Regions from separate parts of the Rothia sp. HMSC064D08 genome, predicted to be linked through region 1. Evidence: predicted binding sites of a transcription regulator. Region 1 holds the regulator's gene; the other holds the start of a gene.
The links. The regulator HspR, encoded in region 1, represses chaperone genes until heat shock. The targets are predictions, from matches to a motif close to AAGTTGAGTCNNNNNGACTCAACTT.
Positions count from the first base shown of each region.

Region 2: the regulator HspR is predicted to act here: its motif matches at 5,038-5,062, upstream of clpB (ATP-dependent chaperone ClpB).

Region 1 covers NZ_KV797899.1:376-7,453, forward strand. The annotation lists partial or broken gene HMPREF2625_RS05445 (pentapeptide repeat-containing protein) at 1-746, opposite strand, end outside; gene dnaK (molecular chaperone DnaK) at 1,199-3,049, shown strand; gene HMPREF2625_RS05455 (nucleotide exchange factor GrpE) at 3,052-3,627, shown strand; gene HMPREF2625_RS05460 (DnaJ domain-containing protein) at 3,828-4,868, shown strand; gene HMPREF2625_RS05465 (heat shock protein transcriptional repressor HspR) at 4,872-5,327, shown strand; gene trmB (tRNA (guanosine(46)-N7)-methyltransferase TrmB) at 5,489-6,307, opposite strand; gene HMPREF2625_RS05475 (hypothetical protein) at 6,449-6,853, opposite strand.
Region 2 covers NZ_KV797895.1:373,920-380,997, forward strand. The annotation lists gene HMPREF2625_RS03945 (PadR family transcriptional regulator) at 1-115, opposite strand, end outside; gene HMPREF2625_RS03950 (VIT1/CCC1 transporter family protein) at 485-1,693, opposite strand; gene HMPREF2625_RS03955 (Dps family protein) at 1,978-2,478, opposite strand; gene HMPREF2625_RS03960 (HAD family hydrolase) at 2,755-3,414, opposite strand; gene HMPREF2625_RS03965 (NAD(P)-dependent oxidoreductase) at 3,437-4,114, opposite strand; gene HMPREF2625_RS03970 (hypothetical protein) at 4,293-4,892, shown strand; gene clpB (ATP-dependent chaperone ClpB) at 5,120-7,078, shown strand, end outside.

The DNA.
Region 1 (7,078 bases):
AAAATTGTGTTTGAAAAGTCATAATCGAAATCTGACCAAGGACCTTTTAAAAGTTTCTTAGTTCCGTCTTTTTCAGTAATAATACCGTCATTGAGCCGAGTCTTGATTGCGTCCAGAATTGTTAGCCGCAATTCTTTTTCTTCACGGAACCTTGCCTGATCTTTGGCAAACTGTTGTATTCCACTTTCATAACTCTCTGGTACTTCATTCTCAGACAGCACTTTGGACTTGGAGGTAAGGTCAAATGGTGAGCGGATGTAGGCGCAGAGGCTATTAATGATTGCTTGACCTTCTTCCCGGCGTTCTTCTTTGCTGGGAAGAGTTTTCTCGTCACCTAACCACTCGTCAACCAGCTTGATCAGAGTGTAGACACCGCCAAGGCGAATAGGTGCTTTTTCATCGGCGAGTTGTTCAATCGCTGTAGCATAGCGGGTGCGTCGCTCGGCATGTACCTGTCGCATGTGTTCTTGATCGTTTTTACGGCGATTTTCCCACAGAGTAAGGATTGCGAGAACGCCACCAGTGGCTACAAGAACAGCTTGACGTAGAGTTGAGATACTATCGTCTTTGCTGAACGGTTGGGGTACCGCAAAGGGGACCACCAAAAATGCGCACACTCCACCTATCACAGCAACAGCGATAAGGGTCGTGTAGAACCAGTTCTTGCTTAACCATCTCAAAATTCTCTTAAAAAACTTAGAGAGTGCATCCCATATCTTTTTTGGGCTTATCTTCAGGGTAATCATTAGTATCTTTAGTATTCCTGCAACCTAGATCAAATACTCACCTTCTATCATAGGGCGAGGGTAACCGCATATGTCGGAATTACCGTTGCTAACCTCACATATTGCGTGAGGTAGGGGTGGGGTAGTCCCTAGTGTTCGCGCAGATTACCGCCCAAAGAACCCCTAATTTCCGCGTCTTTCCGCCCCAAAATCACCAGCACAACACCCCTTGCCACCGCACCATAACTCACATTCACTTCAAAAAGTTGAGTCTTTTTCACTCAAGTCTGTTGACATCCACCCAAACATATGTAAAACTTGAGTACATGAGGCTCAAGGGGTCACTCACCGGGCAGCATCTCAGCACATCTTCACCGTGCATGCGCTCGGTCTAAAACCCCTTACGCCCCGAAGATTTAACCAAGGAACCCGCCTCGCCAAGAAGCGGGGCATAACACTAAGGAGTACAAAACATGGCACGTGCAGTTGGTATTGACCTCGGCACCACTAACTCGGTCGTATCCACCCTTGAAGGTGGCGAACCTGAAGTTATCCCTAACGCTGAAGGCGCCCGCACCACCCCCTCCGTGGTCGCATTCTCCAAGGATGGCGACGTTCTGGTGGGCAGCGTAGCAAAGCGCCAGGCGGTCACTAACGTTGATCGCACCATCTCGTCTGTCAAGCGCCACATGGGCACCGACTGGACGACGGAAATTGACGGCAAGAAATACACCCCGCAGGAAATTTCTGCACGTATTCTGCAGAAGCTCAAGAATGATGCTGAAGCATACCTAAACGACAAGGTGACCGATGCGGTTATCACCGTTCCCGCATACTTCAACGACGCTGAGCGCCAGGCTACTAAGGAAGCCGGCGAAATCGCAGGTCTGAACGTTCTGCGCATTGTGAACGAGCCGACCGCAGCTGCACTGGCTTACGGCTTGGACAAGGGTAAAGAAGACGAACTGATTCTGGTCTTCGACCTTGGTGGCGGTACCTTCGACGTCTCCCTGCTTGAAGTTGGCAAGGACGAAGACGGCTTCTCCACCATTCAGGTGCGCGCAACCAGCGGCGACAACCGTCTGGGTGGCGACGACTGGGATCAGCGCATTGTGAATTGGCTGCTTGAGCAGGTCAAGTCCAAGACCGGTGCAGACCTCTCCAAAGACAAGATCGCTCTGCAGCGTCTGCAGGAGGCAGCTGAGCAGGCTAAGAAGGAGCTCTCCAGCGCATCCAGCACCAACATTTCGCTGCAGTACCTCTCGGTAACCCCCGAAGGCCCCATTCACCTGGACGAGAAGCTCTCTCGCGCAAAGTTTGAGGACCTCACGAGCGACCTGCTCGAACGCACCAAGAAGCCCTTCCAGGACGTTATCAAGGAAGCAGGCATCAAGGTTTCGGATATTTCCGAGGTTGTGCTCGTGGGTGGTTCCACCCGTATGCCCGCCGTGGCTAACCTGGTGAAGGAACTCACCGGTCGTGAGCCCAACAAGGGTGTTAACCCCGATGAGGTTGTGGCAATGGGTGCAGCCCTGCAGGCAGGCGTGCTCAAGGGCGACCGCAAGGACGTTCTGCTGATCGACGTGACCCCGCTGTCCCTCGGTATCGAAACTAAGGGTGGCGTGATGACCAAGCTGATCGAGCGCAACACCGCTATTCCGACCAAGCGTTCTGAGACCTTCACGACCGCTGAAGACAACCAGCCTTCCGTGTCGATTCAGGTGTTCCAGGGTGAGCGCGAATTCACTCGCGACAACAAGAACCTGGGTACCTTCGAGCTGACCGGTATCGCCCCCGCACCGCGCGGCGTACCCCAGATTGAGGTTACTTTCGATATTGACGCCAACGGCATTGTGCACGTCTCCGCAAAGGACAAAGGCACCGGTGCTGAGCAGTCCATGACCATCACCGGCGGTACCTCCCTCTCGAAGGAAGACATTGACCGCATGGTCAAGGATGCTGAGGCTCACGCAGAGCAGGATAAGGCACGCCGTGAGGCAGCCGACACCCGCAACGCGGCAGAGTCTGTGGCATACTCCGTCGATAAGCTGCTGAAGGAGAACGGCGAGAAGCTGCCCGAAGACGTCAAGACTGAGGTTCAGGGCGATGTCGACGAGCTCAAGAAAGCCCTTGAAGGCGATGACGACGATGCCGTGAAGTCCGCTCTTGAGAAGCTGCAGGCATCCCAGACCAAGCTGGGCGAGGCTCTGTACGCTTCCGCACAGGCAGAGGCTAACGCAGACTCCGCTTCTTCTTCCAAGGAAGATGACGAAGATGTGGTAGATGCCGAAGTTATCGACGAGGACGAAGACGAGAAGAAGTAATCATGGCTGAACACGAGAACACTGCGGGAGACCCACTGGAGGAGGCATTCAACGCCCCCGCCGCCGAGGGACACCCCGAGGCCGAGGAAGCCCCTGCCGCAACCGATCAGGCTGCGGCGGGGGAAACCCCCGAGCCGAGTGAGGAAGCACCCTCAGAGGATGCGAAACTCGCGGCAGAACGCCTGGACAGCCTGCTTCGCCTGCAGGCGGAGTTCACAAACTTCAAGAACCGCGCCGCCCGCGAGAAGGAGCAGCTTCGGGAGTTCGTGGCGAGCGATATTGTGAGCCTGCTTCTGCCGGTGCTCGACGATATTGACGCCGCACGCAAGCACGGCGACCTGCAGGAAGGTCCCTTCGCTGCGATCGCTGCCAAACTTGAGGAGTCTCTCAAGAAGGAAGGCGTGGAACGCTTCGGTGAGGTGGGCGAGCCCTTCGACCCGAATATTCACGAAGCGGTCATGCAGCAGCCGACCAGCGAGGTAGAACCGGACCACATTTCGATGGTTCTGCGATACGGGTACCGCGTGAAAGAGCGCGTGGTACGCACCGCACAGGTTGCGGTGGCTGCCGCCGAATAAACACTCCGTAGAGCATACAGCGGGCGGGTTCTTGAGAAATTGAGAACCCGCCCGTTTGCCGCATATTTCCGCGGATTTTCTGGGATTTCTCTTCCAAAATTGAGTCTAGTAGACTAAACTTTATATAGGATTAAAAACTAAGGTTGTGCCCCTTTGGACGGGGCGTTACAAGAACCCCGGACGACGGGAAAGGAGAACACATGGCAAGCGAAAACTGGTTGTCAGAAGACTTTTACAAAACGCTCGGCGTGAAAGAAGACGCCTCCGACTCCGATATTAAAAAGGCCTACCGCAAACTCTCGCGCAAATACCACCCGGACCTAAACCCCGGGAACGAGACAGCCGAGAAGAAATTCAAGGAAGTCTCCGAAGCCTACGATGTGCTTTCGGATAAGAAGCAGCGCGAAGAATACGACCAGATTCGTAAATACGGTGCCGCAGGGTTCGCCAACGGCGGCTTCGGTGCGGGCGCTGGCGGATTTGGCGGCGCCGGTGGTTTCGGCGGATTTAACGGCCAAAACGTGCACTTCACAACCAGCGGCGGTGCCGAAGGTATCAACATTGAAGACCTGCTCGGCGGGCTATTCGGTGGTGGCGCTGGCGGCGCGGGCGGTTCACGCCGTACCGCCGGGTTCACGAGTGCCGACTTTGGGGATGCCACCGGGTTCGGGGGCGCTCAAGGCTTTGGCGGCGGGCGCCAACATGCCCCGCAGGATAACAACCTTTCCACCAGCACGCGCATTACCCTGCCGCAGTCGTACACGGGCACCAAGGCGACCGTGTTCCTGCCGGACGGCACGAGTACTGAGGCGCGCATCCCGGCGGGTGTGAAGGACGGGCAGAAAGTGCGTGTGCGTGGTAAGGGACGCCCCGGCACCGGTGGCGATCTGATGGTGACCGTGCGCGTTTCGGATGACCCGCACTACAGCCGCGAGGGAAACAACCTGGTGCTGCGCGCCCCCGTCACCCTAGAGGAAGCCGTCAACGGCGGTGTGCTGGAAGTACCCGTACCCGGCGGTAAAACCGTCAAACTGCGGCTGACTCCCGGCAGCGTGGGTCGTAAACTGCGTGCGAAAGGACGCGGGTTCACAACCAAGTCGGGCACCGGCGACCTGCTGGTGATCCCCGAGGTGCACCTGCCGCAGAACCTAAGCGATGAGGCGAAGGAAGCCTTCGAGAAGTTCATTGCTCTGGCACCGCAGGAGAACCCCCGTGAGGACCTTTTGAAGAAAGTTAGGTAGCTTATGAGTGCCCATAATAAGCAGTCGTCGGCATCTGCCTACAGCGCCGACCGGCCGGTTTTTGTGATTTCGGTAGCGGCGGAGCTGGCGGGTATGCACCCGCAGACACTCCGCCAATACGATCGCCTGGGGTTGGTGCAGCCTTCGCGTGCGCCGGGTAAGGTCAGGCGCTATTCGCAGCGCGATGTGGATTTACTTCAGCGTATTCAGCAGCTCTCGCAGGAGGGCGTTTCGCTTGAGGGAATCCGCCGGATTATTGAGCTTGAAGAGATGGTTGAGGAACACCGGGATCATATTGCCCGCCTGCAGGCTCAGCTTGAGGATGCGCACGCCAAGTTGGGGCTGGCGGAACGAGTGTTCGCAGCCAGCACCCGCGGGGATGTGGTGAACATCCAGCGGGGGCAGCGCCCGGCGCCGCGCAAACGCTCCTCGGCGGTGGTGCTGTACCGGCAGAAATAGGGGCGGACAGCCAGTGTGGTACGGTTGATATAGCTCATCAGCCAAGATGCTGAAAGAGCATCTGGAACCGTTTGCTAGGCAAGCGGTTCTTGCTTTATCTTCCTAGCTTTATTCGATGGCGTCGCCGGAAGGTATCGTTACCCCCTTCCCTAGCAGATAATTTATTTACGCCTATAGGTCAGGTCGTGGGCACGGCGGCCCGCCTCGCGAGCCTTCCTCTCAAAGCTGGTCAGGATGCGCCCCTCCCAGCGCGGCGCCCACCCGCCCACGGGGTCGTCCTCGGTAGCGCCTTCACCGGCATGCAGATTCTCGAATTCGGGGTGTGCCTCCATGACATCGCGCATCACATGGGCGTATTCTTCCCAGTCGGTAGCAAGGCGCCAGATTCCGCCGGGTTTGAGCACGCGCGCAACCTTGTCGGCAAAAGCGGGGGAGACCAGGCGGCGTTTGTGGTGGCGTGACTTGTGCCAAGGGTCGGGGAAGAAAACCCAGAGCTCATCAACCGAATTTTCTTCCAGCATGTTATCGAGCAGTTCGGGGGCGTTAGCCTGAGCGACGCGCACATTCTCAACCCCGGCTTGCCCCATCTTGAGCAGCAGATCCGCAATGCCGGGGGTGTAGACCTCAACGGCAAGGAAGTTTGCCTCGGGCATTTCGGAGGCGCGGTGCACGATTGCTTCGCCCAGCCCGGAACCGATCTCGACAACCTGGTAGGCTTCGCGCCCGTAGATTGTGACCGGGTCGAAGGTGGCTTCTGGGGCTACAGAGGTATCTGCCCGCAGCCGGGGTATGTCGAGCACATGGGTTTGGGAGTACGTGTCCCACGCTTTTTGGCGGCGCGAGGTCAGGCGGTCGCCGCGGCGCACGAAGGAGTAGGGCTGGCGGAAGAACTCGGGCGGTACCGTTTTCTTCTCGGGCGTCTGGGGTGCATCGGTGTTGACCGGTGCGGTGGTCTGCGCGTTCTGCTCTTGAGATGACATACCTATCAGGATAACGTAGCGGCGCGCGGAGAGAGGCACTGTTAAAAATTCTGGGGAGTTAAAAATTTCGGGAGCAGTTTTTCATTGTACTGAAGAAACTGCCCCCGTTTGGCCTTTGCGACCGCAAATTCGCCGTGCAGGCTACTTCTTCTTGCCGGAGAACAGCAACGCCAGACCCGCGCCGAGAATCACGATGTTGTTGGCGAGCTGCTGCCCATCCTGAGTGGGCCGGAATGCGCCGTCATGCATATCGGGGTTGCGGAAGTACATGGTCATGAGGTTCGCGCCGAAGGCTGTCAGCCCCGCGCCCGCGAGGCGGGCAGGAATAAAGGGGGTCAGCAGGGTGGCGCCGAGTGCGGTTTCTGAGTATGAAATAAGTTTGCCGAAGGTTTTGGGGTCGAGCTTGGCGACGGCGGGAACGCCGGTTGCTGCCATCTGCTGCAGATATGCGTAGGTACCTTCGTCGGCGCCGAGTTTCTTGACTCCCGCATCGAGCACAAGCGCGCCAGCGGTGAGACGCAGTGCAGCATTTGATAGTTTACCCATGAGTGAGTGTCCTCCTGATGTTTTGTGATGAGATGAGTGATGCGGTGTTTCCGCACCGGGCATTGCAATTGTAGCGGCAAACCTCAGGAAAGTTTATTTAATCGTAAAGTTTTAACATAATTTTTGCGGTAAGCATTATTTTTCAGCGTTTTAGCGGGGGAGAGTGCTGGCTGAGAGAAGCATCGTCGGCGTGTCGCCACCCCCAGATAGCATAGGCTTAGCCAA
Region 2 (7,078 bases), on a different contig from region 1:
TGTCTGACCACTGACGCATACCACGTTCTGTAATTACCTGTTCAATGTGATAACCGTGCTGCGGCCCTTCAGTCAGAATACCTAGAATAAGCTGTTCATTTAATGAAATAACCATAGACACCTTCACCATATTATTCTAGTAGTAGAATACTTATATTCTAGTACTAGAATAATATGGTGTCAATACTTATAAATAGCCTACTTTTAGGGGCTGCTCATGGAGGGGCACTGCGCTCATGCAACGAAATATCGGCTTCTCATCTGCCTGCACCGTTTATTCCATAAATCTGCATCATAGCAACGGCAGAGGCTCTGCTCTGGAATAAATTCTGCCGGTACAGCTACAGGTATTCCTGTACAGCTGTAAACCCCCACCAGGGCAGGGTTTAGCCACTATCGCTGTAGTCAAAGAGGGTTTCAAAAGATGACAAGTGCTGATCCATGGGGATCTATAGGCCTATAGAGAATAGTTTTTCTCGGGGCCCTACCCCAGCGTCGTGCCGAAGGCTAGACCCAGCAGGTAGGTGATACCCGCCGCGCCTAGTCCGATAAGGATTTGACGCAGCCCGCGGCGCATCGGGGAAGACCCCGAGAGCAGCCCCACGATACCGCCGGTGAAGCCCAACGCCATGGCGACGAACAGGAGCGAAAGCGCCATCGCCCAGAGGCCGGAAAGCCCGAAAATATAGGGCAGAATCGGCACGAGCGCCCCGGATGCGAAGAAGCTAAACGATGCCGCCGCCGCGCCAATATCTGTACCCAGCGCTACGTTTTCTTCCTCGCCCTCTTCATCAGCACGATGCGACAGTGACGGGTCGCAATCACAGTCGAGGTACCCGAAACGTTCCAGCGCGCGGTGATGCGCCGCCTCCTCATCCATACCGCGCGCCCGGTAGATGAGCTCAAGCTCGTTCGCATCAATATCAAGGTCGCCCGCCACACGCAGGGTTACCTGGGTTGGCTGGGATGCATCCAAAAGTTCACGCTGAGAACGTACCGAAACGAACTCGCCCGCCGCCATAGAAAGCGCACCCGAGAGCAGTCCGGCAATCCCCGAAAGTAACACCATAGAGCTGGATGCACCCGAGGCCGTAATACCGATCGTCAGCGCCAGATTCGAGACCAGTCCATCGTTCGCGCCGAACACCGCCGCGCGGAAGTTGCCCGAGAGCTTTTCACGCCCGTTAGTGGCCAGGGCACGGATGATTTCTTCGTGAATAGCTTCGTCAGCCGCCATTTCTTCGGTGGCATCCGGATCTTCGGCGTAGGGGGAGCGGGATTCGGCCCGCTGAGCCATCGCCAGAATAAAAACCGACCCGAAATGCCGCGCAAGGAACTGCAAAATCGCCGAAGATAGCGAAGGACGTGAGGGTTTACCGGCATGTTCGCCGAGCATATCGCGCCAGTGTTGTTGATGGCGTTTCTCGGCTTCGGCAACCTGCATCAGAATCTCACGCTCTTCGCCCTCGGCACGCTGGGCCAGGTAGCGGTAGATGCGCGCCTCCGACTCTTCATCGGCGAGATAACGCCGCCACCGCCGGATCTGCGCATCACTCGGCTGGGTGACGGGGTGGTGCCGTGCCGGTATGTGCCCGGTCGCCGGGGAAGAATCTTCGGATGCGGTGCGAACCCCCTCGGCCTGGGCGGTGAGAAGATGCTCGCTCTGAGTTTTATGCGGTTCGGCCGATGTCATAGATATCCCGGGTAGATTGGTGTGCAACTCACCAGCATAGGGGCTTCGTACTCGAAAATCTAGGAAAAGGTACCGGTGCTTTTATGTTCGCTGCATCGAAAAATATCTTTCCCAGTACCCTCACTGGTACGTTTCTTCATGCGAAAAAGAATTTACAGGTAGCGTGAGAAACGGCTATTAAGAAAACCTGAGGAAAATCAATACAGGGGATAGTTAGGGCAATAAAGGTGCCGCCTCCCGCGTAGGGGAGACGGCACCTTTCGTTCTAAAATCCTGTGTGCGGATTACTTGATTTCGCCTGCGCTGTTCTCTAGGAATGCGCGAACGAACCACTGGAACTTCTCAAGCTCAGCGGTCTGGCCGATCAGCAGGTCCTCGGTAATGGGGTCAACCTTGCCGGCGAACTCGATAGCCTTGCGCTGGTCTTCGATCACACGGGTGTAGACGTCGTTGAGGGCATGCAGATGCTCGGTCACGCGAGCGCGGCCTACGGGGTAATCCTCGTGGTTGCGTGCTGCGACCAGTGCACCGGCGAGACCGTTGGGGGTTGCACCCAGGGTTGCCATACGTTCTGCGATGTCGTCCACGAAGTTGCGAACGGTGTCGACCTGCGGGTCAATCATTTCGTGCACGGCGATGAAGTCGGGACCGGTTACGTTCCAGTGTGCATGCTTCAGGGAAAGATGCAGTTCGTTGAGGTCGTGCAGGCGAGCCTGTAGAACCTCGGAAATCTCTTTGCCTTCGTCAAGAGTAAGACCGGGTGCGGTGTATTGTGCGAATGTCATGTGAGACTCCTTCTTAGTGCGTAGATGCTGCTTCAAGGGGGTAGACGTCGGGGAATTCTCACCCGCTATTTCCCCACAAAAGCGTTATCCTTAGTAAATCATTTTTACGCCCCGGAGTCAAGTTTATTTTTAGTAATTCATAATAAGGATGGCTTTGGAGGTGGTTCTGGCAATGCTAAAAAATAGCCTAGATAAGGCTTAGCACACCCTGCCACAACCCTGTGCAATCAGCGAACCATCATCGTGAATACGGCGAGGAATGCGAAAATCGGGCAGCTATTCGCCTAAGGCGCGCACCGCATCCAACGTTAACTCGGTATGTAACATGCGGGCATGCCCCAGCTCGGCGGGAACCTCAAGCTCGCCCGGCACTACAATCACCTTCATGCCCGCCGCCGTTGCACTGCGCACCCCGGAGGGCGAATCCTCAAGCGCCACACACCGGCTAGGCTCAACCCCCAAACGCTGCGCCGCCAAAAGGTACGGTTGCGGATCCGGCTTTGGATGCGTTGTCTCATCGTTGCCAATAACGACCGAGAACGTTCCTTCCGGGGCGGCATCGGCTGTACGCTGAGCAATCGACGTAGTCGCATTCGTAACAATCGCCGCCGGAATCTGGGCATCACGCACTTGGGTCAGGAAACGCTCAATACCGGGCAGAAACTCCACCTGCTGATGCGCCAGCGCCTCACGAACCTTGGCAACTAGGCGCTCGTTAATCTGCTCATCCGGCAGATCAACCCCGCGTTCGCGCAGACGGTCGAGCGTAAATTTCATGGAAAGCCCCAGACAATCCAGGGTATCCTGCTCGGTCCAGGTGCCGCCGAACTCGGCCGCCAGAGCAACCTTCGCGGCAGCCCACACCGGCTCGGTATCCACAAGCGTGCCGTCATGGTCGAAAAGAATTGCGGCGGGAAAAGAAGAATTATTCGTCATAGATTAAGCCTACCGGGCATTTCTAGGTAGCCCGTAGGACAACGTCATCAATCGTCACCAAAAAATCTGTCCCCGCGTTCAGTGGGTTTCCCGCAATACTGAGCAGAGCATCAGCAACATCTTCACGAGCAATCATTGGAATACCCGGAACTCGCGCAACACTCGCCACATCAACCACCTTCGCCCCGCCCTTACCAGGCTTATCTGTCAGCCTGCCCGGCAGTGCCCGCGAAATATACGGCTGATACTTAGTAACCATAGCGTCGGCCTTCACGCGGTCCCTAAAAATACTGCGCATAATGGTCTTACACACTACACGCATTAAGAAAGATGCGCTCCGTACCGTATTACCCACCCCGTAGGCGCTCATAATAACGCAGTGCTTCACACCCGCACCCACTACCGCTTCCATAATGAGCGGCAGGTGCTTCTGCATGAACTTGGTCGATAGAAACTCCCGTACCGTAGCTTTCTGCCCCAGGATGCTAACCATCACATCCTGCCCGGAAGAAACCGTGGCGAGCCGCTCAGTATCGTTCAGGGTACCAGGAACAATAATGAGGTTCTGGTGTTCCCCCAAAAGCGTTGCCGCCTTATCGGGGTTACGCACATAGGCGGTGACCGTGTGTCCCTCCTCTAACGCTTTGCGGGTGAAAAGGCTTCCAGTGCGACCGCTTGCTCCTAAAGCCAGTATTTTCATGTAGGCTCCCAATATTTATCGCTGTGGTTGGTATGGGCACCCGCGAGCGCCCGAGGTGCTCAGTATAACAATAAAGTTTTTGGTTTAAGTTTAGGTTTATGCGGGATTTACCGCAGAAAGCCCGCTGACATGGTGAGTGCTGCCCCAGCCTGGGGCACAAACCGTTTAAGATGGCACAGTGAACGAAAAATCAGAGCACTCCGGATCGCATCCGCACGTAAACTCATTAGCCGCACGCACACCTGCCGTCATGCAGGTTGCAACCCTCTATGCCGCCTACCCCATGGCGTTTGTTTCTGCCGCCTGGATTACCGTAGGCCGTGCTCTCTTTGGTGCCGCCGGTGATCTCGTGCCTATTTTTGCTATCTCATTCGGTCCCGCGCTAGCCGTGATTCTGTGCCTGGGCGCATGGTGGATGTTTCGTGATGCACATCGTCGCGTTGCCAGTGGCGAGCATCTTCGGGTTGGTGCATCCTGGGGATTCGTATTTTCCGTGTGGGCCTGCTGGGTGCTCGCATTTCTCTTTGGGATGTTCATTCCCGACTACCGTGCCGGGGTGCCGGTGTCGGGAATTGGTGCGCTCGCGGGTGCCGATTACGTGGGCTACGGTGCAGGATTTGGGAATACCTTCGGAATTTTGACTTTTGCCATGGCTATTACCGCCGCCGTGATTGCTTTCAACGCCAATAGGCGCTCGGCGCGCATGCGGCAGGGTGTTACTGACGAGGTTTTGGAGGAGCAGGCGCGACAACAAAGCCCGTATGACTTCCTGGACTGAGATCTAGTCTGTATCCTCTCATCCCGCGCTCTAAAAGGCTCTTGATACGAATAAAGCGGCGAAAAAATACGCTTTATTCGTATCAAGAGCCTTTTTTAGCACTGAATTTTGGTCCGGAAAATCGTCGGTAACCCCTTGCATCCAAACATTGAGTGTAGTAGACTCAAGTTAGCTGTAAAAAGAAGGCGCAGGATGCGCCCCCGCACAACACACGAAAGGACACAGTTTTGGACGCAAAATTCACCACCAAGAGCCAAGAAGCGCTCTCCGCCGCTAATATGAACGCGCAGACAGCGGGTAACCCCAGCATCGAACCTGCGCACATCCTCAAAGCACTGATGGATCAGCGAGAAGGCGTTGCCGTAGCGGTTCTCAAGGCTGCAGGGCTCGATATCGACGCCATTTCGGAAGCCGCATCCGCAGAGATTAAGAAGCTGCCGAAGGCATCTGGCGCATCTGTGCAGAACGCAAACTTCAGCCGCAGCGCCCTCGCCGCTATTCAGAGCGCGCAGACCCACGCCCAGAAATTCGGTGATACTTATATTTCCACCGAAATGCTGCTGCTGGGCATCGCAAGCGGCGATAGCGATACCGCTCGCGCGCTTGAAAACCTGGGCGCAACTGCCAAAGTTATCGAAGAGACCATTCCCCAAGTACGAGGAGACCGCACCGTGGATACCCCGGACCCCGAAGGCACCTTCCAGGCCCTTGAAAAGTACGGAACCGACCTGACCGCGCTCGCCCGTGAAGGCAAACTCGACCCCGTGATCGGTCGAGACTCCGAAATCCGCCGCGTGGTGCAGGTGCTCTCGCGGCGCACCAAGAATAACCCCGTGCTTATTGGTGAACCTGGCGTCGGCAAAACTGCTGTGGTCGAAGGGCTGGCTCAGCGCATGGTCTCTGGCGACGTCCCCGAATCCCTGCGCGGTAAAACCCTGATCAGCCTTGACCTTGGGTCCATGGTTGCGGGCGCTAAATACCGCGGCGAATTCGAGGAACGCCTCAAGGCCGTGCTTGAAGAAATCAAGAAATCCGAAGGCCAGATCGTTACCTTTATCGACGAGATGCATACCGTGGTTGGTGCGGGCGCATCAGAAGGTTCCATGGATGCGGGTAATATGCTCAAGCCCATGCTGGCACGCGGTGAGCTGCGCATGATTGGTGCTACTACGCTCGACGAGTTCCGCGAGAACATTGAGAAAGACCCCGCCCTGGAGCGCCGTTTCCAGCAGGTGTACGTGGGTGAGCCTAGTGTTGATGACACGATCGGTATTCTGCGTGGGCTCAAGGAACGCTACGAGGCGCACCATAAGGTGCAAATTTCGGATGCCGCCCTGGTTGCCGCCGCAGCACTTTCAAATAGGTACATTCCCTCACGTCAGCTGCCCGATAAGGCGATCGACCTGGTGGATGAGGCCGCATCGCGCCTGCGCATGGAAATCGACTCGGCCCCCGAGGAAATCGACCAGCTGCGCCGCGCCGTAGACCGTCTGACCATGGAAGAACTGGCCCTCAAGAACGAGACCGACCCGGCGTCGAAGGAACGCTTGGCGGCGCTGCGCAAAGACATGGCCGATAAGAAAGAGCAGCTGGATGCGCTCAACGCCCGCTGGGAAGCCGAAAAGGCCGGTTTGAACCGTGTGGGCGATCTCAAGAGCGAAATCGACGAGTTGCGCTCGCGTGCCGAGGTGGCACAGCGTGAGGGCAACCTGGCGGATGCATCCCGCCTGCTCTACGGCGAAATTCCCGCCAAGGAGAAGGAACTGGAGGAAGCTCAGCGCGCCGAAACTGAGGCTCATGGCGAGGCTATGGTCTCTGAAGAGGTCACGGCTGACGACATTGCCGAGGTTATCTCTTCCTGGACGGGCATTCCCGCCGGGCGCATGCTTCAGGGTGAATCCGAGAAGCTGCTGGAGATGGAGAAGCGCATCGGTGAACGTCTGATCGGTCAGGAAGCCGCCGTGGTTGCCGTGGCGGATGCGGTTCGCCGCGCCCGCGCCGGAATTTCCGACCCGAACCGCCCGATTGGTTCCTTCCTGTTCCTGGGACCGACCGGCGTGGGTAAGACCGAGCTTGCGAAGGCTCTGGCGGAGTTCCAGTTTGACGACGAGCACGCCTTGGTGCGCATCGACATGAGTGAGTACGGCGAGAAACACAGTGTATCCCGCTTGGTGGGTGCGCCTCCC